Regions from separate parts of the Rhodococcus huquni genome, predicted to be linked through region 3. Evidence: predicted binding sites of a transcription regulator. Region 3 holds the regulator's gene; each other region holds the start of a gene.
What was found. Region 3 encodes LexA, which represses DNA repair genes until DNA is damaged. Its sites were predicted from a motif close to CGAACANNTGTTCG; they were not measured.

Region 1: ACZI8R_RS06790 (error-prone DNA polymerase) is a predicted target of LexA. The motif match lies at 1,762-1,775, and genes of this name have one in related genera.
Region 2: ruvC (crossover junction endodeoxyribonuclease RuvC) is a predicted target of LexA. The motif match lies at 1,900-1,913, and genes of this name have one in related genera.

The regions. Positions count from the first base shown of each region.
Region 1 covers NZ_JBUYWE010000003.1:56,568-59,841, forward strand. The annotation lists gene ACZI8R_RS06790 (error-prone DNA polymerase) at 1-1,690, opposite strand, end outside; gene ACZI8R_RS06795 (DUF6069 family protein) at 1,866-2,330, opposite strand; gene ACZI8R_RS06800 ((2Fe-2S)-binding protein) at 2,407-3,138, opposite strand; gene ACZI8R_RS06805 (ABC transporter ATP-binding protein) at 3,131-3,274, opposite strand, start outside.
Region 2 covers NZ_JBUYWE010000001.1:358,369-361,642, forward strand. The annotation lists gene ACZI8R_RS01735 (hypothetical protein) at 1-488, opposite strand, end outside; gene ACZI8R_RS01740 (GntR family transcriptional regulator) at 485-841, opposite strand; gene ACZI8R_RS01745 (YebC/PmpR family DNA-binding transcriptional regulator) at 1,000-1,755, shown strand; gene ruvC (crossover junction endodeoxyribonuclease RuvC) at 1,932-2,513, shown strand; gene ruvA (Holliday junction branch migration protein RuvA) at 2,510-3,112, shown strand; gene ruvB (Holliday junction branch migration DNA helicase RuvB) at 3,109-3,274, shown strand, end outside.
Region 3 covers NZ_JBUYWE010000004.1:186,168-189,441, forward strand. The annotation lists gene ACZI8R_RS10145 (acyl-CoA dehydrogenase family protein) at 1-886, shown strand, start outside; gene lexA (transcriptional repressor LexA) at 955-1,728, opposite strand; gene ACZI8R_RS10155 (LysM peptidoglycan-binding domain-containing protein) at 1,960-2,448, shown strand; gene nrdR (transcriptional regulator NrdR) at 2,601-3,086, shown strand; gene hrpA (ATP-dependent RNA helicase HrpA) at 3,102-3,274, opposite strand, start outside.

The sequences.
Region 1 (3,274 bases), on a different contig from region 3:
CCGCGATCGGACGGTCGCAGATGACCATGCCGCCGGAGTGGATGCCGAGATGCCGAGGGAATCCTTCGATCTGCGAGGCGAGTTCCAGCACCGGAGCCGGGATATCGGTGCCGGTCTCCTTGCCGACGCCGGACCATCTGCTCACCTGTTTGCTCCACGCATCCTGCTGCCCCTGCGAGAAGCCCAGGGCTCGAGCCATGTCGCGGACGGACGACTTTCCTCGGTAGGTGATGACGTTCGCCACCTGCGCCGCGTATCTGCGGCCGTACTTCGTATATACGTGCTGGATGGCCTCTTCACGGCGATCCGATTCGATGTCCACATCGATGTCCGGTGGCCCGTCCCGCTCCGGCGACAGGAATCTTTCGAACAGCAGCTTGTTGGTCACCGGGTCCACGTTGGTGATGCCGATCGCGAAGCACACCGCCGAGTTGGCGGCAGACCCTCGTCCCTGACACAGGATGTCGTTGTTCTTGCAGAACGAGACGATGTCGTGGACCACCAGAAAGTAACCGGGAAAGTTCAGTTCGGTGATGATGCGCAGTTCGTGTTCGATCTGCCGATAGGCGTCCGGCCGCTGCTCGGGAGAGCCGTATCTTCGCGCAGCACCTTCCATCGTGAGCTGCCTCAGCCAGCTCGCTTCCGTATGACCTGCCGGAACATCGAACGGAGGAAGTTGCGGCGCGATCAGTTTCAGATCGAATGCGCATTCGCGGCCCAACTCGGCTGCGGCCGCAACGGCCTCCGGGTACTGCGCGAACAACCTCGACATCTCGTCACCGGAACGGAGGTGCCCGCCACCGGTGGGCGCCAACCAGCCGGCCGAGTCGTCGAGACTGCTCCGGGCACGAACGGCCGCCATGGCCATTGCCAGCCGCCTGCGTTCCGGGTTCGCGAAGTGTGCAGCCGTGGTAGCGATGATCGGAAGACTGTGTATCTCTGCAAGTTTCGCGAGCAAGGCATTGCGTTCGTCGTCCTCGGCGACACCGTGATGCGTCAGTTCGACGGTGACCCGATCCGCCCCGAACAGGTCGACCAGCCGGCGCAGTTCATGCTCCGCGGCATCGATGCCGCCTTCCAGAAGCGCGCGGCGCACGTGGCCTTTGCGGCAACCGGTCAGGATCTGCCAGTACCCACCGGCCGCGTCCGCAAGCTCGTCGATGTCGTAGTGAAGTTTCCCCTTCTCCCCGCCCACCATGTGTGCGGTGGCGATGGCACGCGAGAGCCGTCGGTACCCCTCCTGCCCACGCGCCAACACCAGAAGGTGCGATCCGCCCGGGTCCGGAGAGCCGGCCCGCGGGGCCGAGTCGAGCGACAGTTCGGATCCGAACACTGTCGGCATGCCGAGCGCCTGCGCGGCCTCGGCGAATCGCACCACTCCGTAGAACCCGTCGTGGTCCGTGAGTGCGATGGCTTCGAGTCCTAGCCGCACCGCCTCCTCGACCATCTCCTCCGGCGACGAGGCCCCGTCGAGGAAGCTGAACGAAGAATGCGCATGCAGTTCGGCGTAGGGCACTGAAGAAGCACTGGGTGGCCGAACATCGGCCTGGTACTCACCGCGCTTGCGCGACCACGCCGGACTGTCGCTGCCATCGCCGGGAAACAACTGCTCGGCGGGCACCCGACTCGGTTTGCCGGAGAGCACTCGCTCCATCTCCGACCATGTCGGAGGACCATTCCCCCACCCCATCTACCTGCACCTCTTCACACCGGACTCGAGTCTGGTCACGAACGAAGATGCCACCGGGGAAGACGCACCATCGAACTGATGTTCGATTATCTAGAGTGTGCCACTCGCCGACCCAGAAGGTCAATCGACAAATCGAGGTCGGCCACTTCCGCAGCCGACCTCGAACATGCGCTGTTCAGGGTTTCGTCGCAGCGATACGCCTACGCATCAACTCCAGTCCGACGACGACGAAACCTGCAACCACCACGTGCATCAGGGCCAGGCCCACTCGCGTCGCCACGTCGGCATCCGCCGACAACGAACCCGCGATCGTGACCAGGGGCAGCGCCGCGCCGACCACCTGCGCGACACGAATCACGCCGACCCACATGTACGAGACGAGTGCGGCCAGGGCGACACCGACCAGGACCGGAATTCCGGCGCTGGTCGCCACCCCGCTCACCCCGACCTCGTGCACCGATTCGCCGTCGAGAATCTCGAACGATGCACCGAAGGCAGTGAACAGTGCCCAGATCAGGGCGCTGCCGACCACTGCGCCCACGGTCGCGAGCGCAACAGCCTCCCAGCGCGCCAAGCTCCGCACATACCGGATGGGAGTGACGGAACCAGCGGATGTGACGACGTTCTCTGTGGAAGACATTCGATTCTCCTCGGTGTGAGTACATCCGCGTGTCTCGCGGTGTCACACAACCGTGCAACCTGAACAATGGTTTAGGTCAAGAGACAATTTTCCGAAGGTCTGCGAGCCGGTCGGACGGCAGCCGTTTGGGACAGCTCGTGCACTTGTTCTCACGGGCCTCGTAGATCAGGCAGCAGGACGCACGCTGAGTGAATCTCCTGCTCCGGCTACCAGCGGTCACGTCGACGAAGCGGGTCGACGGCATGGGTGCACCCGCGCCCCGCATCTCTTCGACCAAGCGCTGCGCGAACGCGCTACCGAACAGGCGACCACCCGAAGCATCTCCCGCATCCAGCGCCCGGTTCGCCACGGAATCGGTGGCGATCGCCCACAACGCCCGGGGACGAACACCCGAGGCCTCGGCGAGCGCCGCGATCAGGTCACCGAGCGTTCCAGCCAGCTCCTCCGCCAAGCGCGACATCCCATCGTGCATCGAGAGAAATGTGTCACCGCGCAAGCCCCCGAAGTAGCCGTCCGGCCGCAGGAAGGCGGTGGCATCCGCGAGCTGCGGCTGAGCCGCGAACCCGGTGAGCATCGCCGTGGCCACCGGGATTCCCGTCAACGTCGAGCTTGCCGAGTACCACCACAGCGTGCCGTTGACGCGCGGATCGACGCTCCCCCACCTGCGCCCCGTGTCCGCTACGCGCTGCGCCATCCATTCGACGTCCAGCATCTCGGCGGCCGGAAAGCTCGGGGCGCCTGCGGGTGGATCGATCTGATCTGCGAGTACCGGAACCCGTTGCGCTGTGCGGGCATACACGTCATTCATCGGCCAGACCCAGAATTTCCATCGACGGCTTCGGATGTGAACGTACGTGCGCCTTGATGCCGAACACACCGGCGAGCAAGCCGTCGTCGAGCACCTCTGCCGGTGACCCGTCCGCCACGACGCGCCCGTCGTCCAG
Region 2 (3,274 bases), on a different contig from region 3:
GGGGAGAGCGGTGTGTCGAGGGTCGGGTTGCTCCCGGACGGAATGGTCGGAGCAGCAGGTGCGAGTGCGAACGCGAGCAGCGCCCACGCGACTCCCAGCAGAGGGACCGCGATCCAGAATCCGATTCGTGAGTCCTGTGGGCTGTCCGCATCGAGGGTGAGGGACACGCTCATGATCCAGACGGATGCGGCGGTCCAGGACATCAGTGCGGTCGCGGGCAACCACAGGCGGTCGTCGGCGCTCCTGCGCAGTGCCACGACTGCCGCAGCGACCGTGGACGCCAGTGCGACTGCGAGCGCGAACCAGAGATAGGTGGTCGTATCGCCGAAACGGTCCGGAGTGGTCCCCGACCAGTGCACCGCGATCACCGGCGGGAGTTCGCCCGCCCACACCGCGACGGCGCCGAGCAGTACGAACAGGGGTAGCGCGGTCAGCGCGGCCGACGCAGTACGTCTCTGCGTGGATGTATTCCGGGGTGTGGACGTCATGATCTTGCGGCCTCCTCGACCAGGCGAATCATCTGTTCTGTGCCGAGGCCCCACGACCTGGCCTCCCGTACGAACTTCTTCGCTGCCTGCTCGAGCGCGGTTCGTGACGGCGTGGTGTCCGTGCGGACGATGGCCCCGCGTCCGCGGCGCAGTTCGATCAGCCCCTCGTCGCGGAGGGTGGCGTAGGCCCGGAGCACCGTATGGAGGTTCACGTCGATCGAGTCCGCCAAAGCGCGGGCGGAGGGCAGACGATCGCCCGGCTGCACGTCGCCGCGTAGGAATGCTCCTCGTACGTTGGCGGCGATCTGCTCGCCGAGGGGAGTGCTCGACCCGTGATCCACACGCATCAACATGTTTGTATTGTATGCAAACAATCAAACAAATGGCCAATAGTCCGCCTACAGAAATGGTGGCGGTAGCGTCGGGTGACCACGACGTGCAGGTAACATCGGCAAAGCTGTCAATGCGCATACCGGCGTGTCGAATGCAGCGTGAAAGGGGTTCGAAACGCATGAGCGGCCACTCCAAATGGGCCACCACCAAGCACAAGAAGGCAGCGATCGACGCCAAGCGTGGCAAGGCGTTCGCGAAGCTGGTCAAGAACATCGAGGTGGCGGCTCGTACCGGCGGTGGCGACCCGGCGGGCAATCCCACTTTGTACGACGCCATTCAGAAGGCGAAGAAGACGTCGGTTCCCAACGACAACATCGAGCGTGCCCGCAAGCGCGGTGCAGGCGAGGAAGCCGGCGGCGCCGACTGGCAGACCATCATGTACGAGGGCTACGGCCCCAGCGGGGTGGCGGTTCTGATCGAGTGCCTGACGGACAATCGCAACCGCGCGGCCGGCGAAGTCCGCACCGCGATGACTCGCAACGGCGGCAACATGGCCGATCCCGGCTCGGTGGCGTACCTGTTCACCCGCAAGGGTGTCGTCACCCTGGAGAAGGGTGAGCAGTCCGAGGACGATGTGCTCAGTGCGGTCCTCGACGCCGGCGCCGAAGAGGTCACCGACCTCGGTGAGGCTTTCGAGATCGTCAGTGAGCCCGGCGACCTCGTCGCAGTGCGTACTGCCCTGCAGGAGTCCGGTATCGACTACGACTCCGCCGACGCGGATTTCCGTGCATCTGTCGAGGTTCCGCTCGATGCCGACGGTGCTCGCAAGGTGTTCAAGCTCGTGGATGCCCTCGAGGATTCGGACGACGTGCAGAACGTGTACACGAACATCGACCTGTCGGACGACGTGCTCGCCGAGTTGGACGAAGACTGACGTACCGCGAAGATTCCTGAGGCGCCGAAGCGTCCGAAGCGAGAGGGTGGACCGGTTGCCGGTTCACCCTCTCGCTCGCATCTGTGCCGTTGGATTCCGTGTCGTGTCGGTTCGTCTCATCTTCACGGCACACCGCTAGGCTGTCGAACAGCTGTTCGGTATCGAGAGGGGTTCGTGTGCGGGTGTTGGGAGTTGATCCCGGACTCACGAGGTGCGGTCTGGGTGTGGTCGACGGCGGCACCGGCCGCGCGGTCAAGCCGGTGGCCGTCGACGTCGTTCGGACGCCGCCCGATCTCGATCTCGCGCTGAGGCTGTTGAAGGTGTCGGAAGCGGCAGAGTCCTGGCTCGATCGCTACCGTCCGGAAGTCGTGGCGGTCGAGCGGGTGTTCTCGCAACACAACGTCCGAACCGCGATGGGGACCGCGCAGGCGGGTGGCGTGGTGGCGCTTGCGGCGGCCCGGCGCGGAATTCCCGTTCGATTTCACACCCCCAGCGAGGTCAAGGCCGCCGTCACCGGAAGCGGAACAGCAGACAAGTCGCAGGTCACCGCGATGGTGACCCGCATCCTCGCCTTGGCTGAAGCTCCCAAGCCTGCCGATGCCGCCGACGCGCTCGCGCTTGCGATCTGTCATTGTTGGCGCGCACCGATGATCGAGCGGATGGAACGCGCAGAAGCGGCGGCCGCCGAACAGAAGCGTCGGTATCAGGCCCGACTGGCCCAGGCCAGCACTCGAGTGAAGAAGGCAGGTACCCGATGATCGCGTCCGTCCGAGGCGAAGTTCTCGACATCGCGCTCGATCACGTGGTCATCGAGGCGTCGGGGGTCGGGTACCGAATCAACGCCACGCCGACCACTCTCGGGTCGCTGAAGCGGGGCACCGATGCCCGACTCGTGACGGCGATGATCGTGCGCGAGGATTCGATGACGCTCTACGGCTTCGGGGACGCCGAATCCAAGGAGCTGTTCGGCCTTCTGCAGACGGTCTCCGGGGTCGGCCCTCGCCTCGCGATGGCTACTCTGGCCGTTCTCGATCCCGATGCGCTGCGCGGTGCACTCGCCGAGGGGAACGTATCGGCGCTCACCCGTGTGCCGGGGATCGGCAAGCGGGGAGCGGAGCGAATGGTCGTGGAGCTCAGAGACAAAGTCGACGCGGTGGCGACCACGGCGGGGCCCACCCCCACACCGGGCGCCGCACCCGGATCGGTCCGCGAACAGATCATCGAAGCCCTGGTCGGTCTCGGGTTCACCCTGAAACAGGCCGAACCGGCAACCGACGCCGTGCTCGCTGCCGAGCCCGAGGCCGATACCTCGGGTGCCCTGCGGTCGGCACTCTCGTACCTCGGGCGTTCGCGATGACGCCGGATCACGAAGAATCGTTCGACGACGAATCGCAAGTCTCGGCCGAGCTGGTCACCGGCGACGGCGACGTGGAGGGGAGTCTTCGACCCAAGTCGCTCGGTGACTTCATCGGACAGCCCCGAGTGCGGGAACAGCTGCAGCTCGTGCTGTCGGGCGCCA
Region 3 (3,274 bases):
CGGCTTCACCCTGCACAACGATGTGGTGGCGCCCTACCTGCTCGACCTCACCAACGACGAGCAGAAGCAGCGCTGGCTGCCCGGCTTCTCTTCGGGTGAACTGATCAGCGCCATTGCCATGACAGAGCCGGGAACGGGCAGTGATCTGCAGGGCATCAAGACCCGTGCCGTGCGCGACGGTGACGACTGGATCCTCAACGGGTCCAAGACGTTCATCACGAACGGAATCAACGCCGACATCGTGATCGTGGTCGCGTGTACCGACCCCGACAAGGGCGCCCAGGGATTCAGCCTGTTCGTCGTGGAGCGCGGAATGGAGGGATTCGAGCGCGGCCGTAACCTCGACAAGATCGGGATGAAGGCCCAGGACACTGCAGAACTGTCCTTCACCGACGTGCGGATTCCGGGCTCGAACCTCCTCGGCGAGGAGGGCATGGGCTTCCTGTATCTGATGAAGAACTTGCCGCAGGAACGCCTTTCGATCGCCGTGGTCGCCGTTGCGGCGATGGAGTCCGCCCTGGACATGACCATTCAGTACTGCCGAGACCGTAAGGCCTTCGGCAAGTCGATCGGAAGCTTCCAGAACACGCGATTCGTTCTTGCCGAACTCGCCACCGAGACAACGGCCGCACGAGTGCTCGTGGACAAGTTCATCGAACAACTCAACGCCGAGAAGCTCACCGTTCAGGAAGCAGCCATGGCGAAGTGGTGGACCACCGAGGCTCAGGTGCGTCTGATCGACCGGTGTCTTCAGCTCCACGGCGGGTACGGCTACATGAAGGAGTACCCGATCGCCAAGGCATACATGGACTCCCGCGTGCAGACCATCTACGGTGGCACCACCGAAATCATGAAAGAGATCATCGGCCGTGGCCTGAATCTCTGACCGCCGGCATCTTTCGACAGCGAAAGGGCCGTCCGAGCAATCGGACGGCCCTTTCGCGTATTCGTGGTTCAGATCTTGCGTACGACGGTGACGACCTTCCCGAGGATCACGGCGTCGTTGCCGGGAATGGGGTCGAACAACTCGTTGTGCGGCATCAGCCACACCTCTTTGTCCGTGCGCTTGAACGTCTTCACGGTGGCCTCTCCGTCGATCATCGCAGCAACGATGTCGCCGTTGTCCGCGACGTTCTGCTGGCGGACGGCGACGTAGTCACCGTCGCAGATGGCGGCGTCGACCATCGATTCACCGACGACCTTCAGCAGGAAAAGTGAGCCCTGGCCGACCAACTCGCGCGGAAGTGGGAACACGTCCTCCACGGCCTCCTCTGCCAGAATCGGCCCGCCCGCTGCGATCCGGCCCAGGACCGGAACGAACGTGGGTTCCGGTAGAGCCGCGCCGTCTGCACCCTCCGGTGCATTCTGGGCGACGAGAGTGGGGCGCATGGTCCGCGCGGGCTGAGCGCCGGCGGCTACGTCCGCTGCAACCTCGTCGAGGCCGCGAACGTCGACGGCGCGAGGGCGATTGGGGTCCCGACGCAAGAATCCCTTGCGTTCGAGTGTGCGCATCTGGTGGGCCACCGACGAAGTGGAGGTGAGCCCCACGGCGTCACCTATCTCGCGGATGCTCGGCGGGTATCCGCGTTCGGTGACCGACGCACGAATGACTTCGAGGACGCGCCGCTGACGGTCGGTGAGCTCGGCAGGATTCGGGGCGCTGTCGGCGCTGGACCCTGCGGCCGCACCTGCCACGTTCGAATCTTCGGGCGAGCTGTCGTCCTTCATGCTGCGTGCCTCCGTGGGTGCGCGGTCGTGGGTGCGGGCTTCGGTGTGGGCTCGGGTGGTCCCTGCTGTGCGTTCTGCCACGAATCTAGCGACTTCTCCAGCCGTTATCAAACATTTGTTCGATTCGTGTCGCCGGAAATGGCGACATTGTCGGACCGCCGTGGTAGAAATCGAACATACGTTCTTTCGAACGTCTGATCGAACAGGGTGATCGACTACCGGAGGTACCAGATGAGCAGCGCGGTTCTGAACAGGCGAGCGGTGGGTTACGCGGAGGCAGAATTCGGACGCGAGGCGGATGTCGTCCGGGCGGATGTGGTTCGGGAGCGGCGGATCGCGGAGCGGCGCCGGGATCCGCGACGACCGGACTCCGGTGCCGTCCGCTACCGCGCGGATCACGTCCGGGTATCGCAGGCCGACCATCACTCGGTCGATGTGGACGTCAGTTGGCGCACGATGCTGATGACCGTTCTGGCCACCACCGCAATTCTTCTGGGTTTCGGTGTCGTGGCCTATGCGGTGACAGCGAGCGGCGAAGCAGGGCTGACCGAAACGACAGAGGTCGTTCAGGTGGGCTCAGGCGAGTCGTTGACCGATGTTGCCGCTCGAATCGCGCCTCAGCTGCCGGCAGGGCAGGTGGTCGATCGGATCATGGATCTCAATGCGCTGTCGAACTCCTCGCTCCACTCGGGTCAGAGCCTCGTGGTTCCGGCACCGTAGAGCTGACCCGCAAGGGCGGATGCATGCGTGATGATGCGAGTCGAGCGAGTATTCTCGAATGCTGTCAGTCACACCACCTTGCGTGGTCGCGTCGGCATCGTGCATTCGTTGCGGAAAGTCGCGGTCGCGTCGGCTACGACGAAGGAACCGCCATGCATTGCCCTTTCTGCCGGCACCCTGATTCACGTGTAGTCGATTCGCGTGAGGCAGACGAGGGCCAGGCGATTCGCAGACGCCGATCCTGCCCCGAATGCGGTCGCAGGTTCACGACCGTCGAAACGGCAATCCTGTCCGTGGTGAAGCGAAGTGGCGTCACGGAGCCCTTCAGTCGCGAAAAGGTGGTGCGCGGTGTTCGCCGTGCGTGCCAGGGGCGTCAGGTCGACAACGACGCCTTGAATCTTCTGGCGCAACAGGTGGAGGACGCCGTACGTGCCTCCGGTTCTGCCGAGATCCCCAGCAACGAGGTCGGGCTCGCCATCCTGGGTCCACTCCGCGACCTGGACGAAGTCGCCTACCTGCGTTTCGCCTCGGTGTACCGATCCTTCAGTTCTGCTGACGACTTCGCGCGCGAGATCAAGGAACTCCGCGAGCATCAGGCATCGAAGGCCGAGGCAGAGGACCCTGACCGCAGCTCCTGATGGCACCGTTCGGTGTCAGCGCGAGCGCAGTACGCCGTCCATCATCTTGAGGATTCGCTTCTCGGACACCGCCACCGGCGTGCCCAACGATTGAGCGAACAAGCTCACGCGTAGCTCTTCGATCATCCAGTGAATGGCGTCCACGTCCGGGCGGTGATGGCGCTCCGGACGGATCGACGCCAGCATTC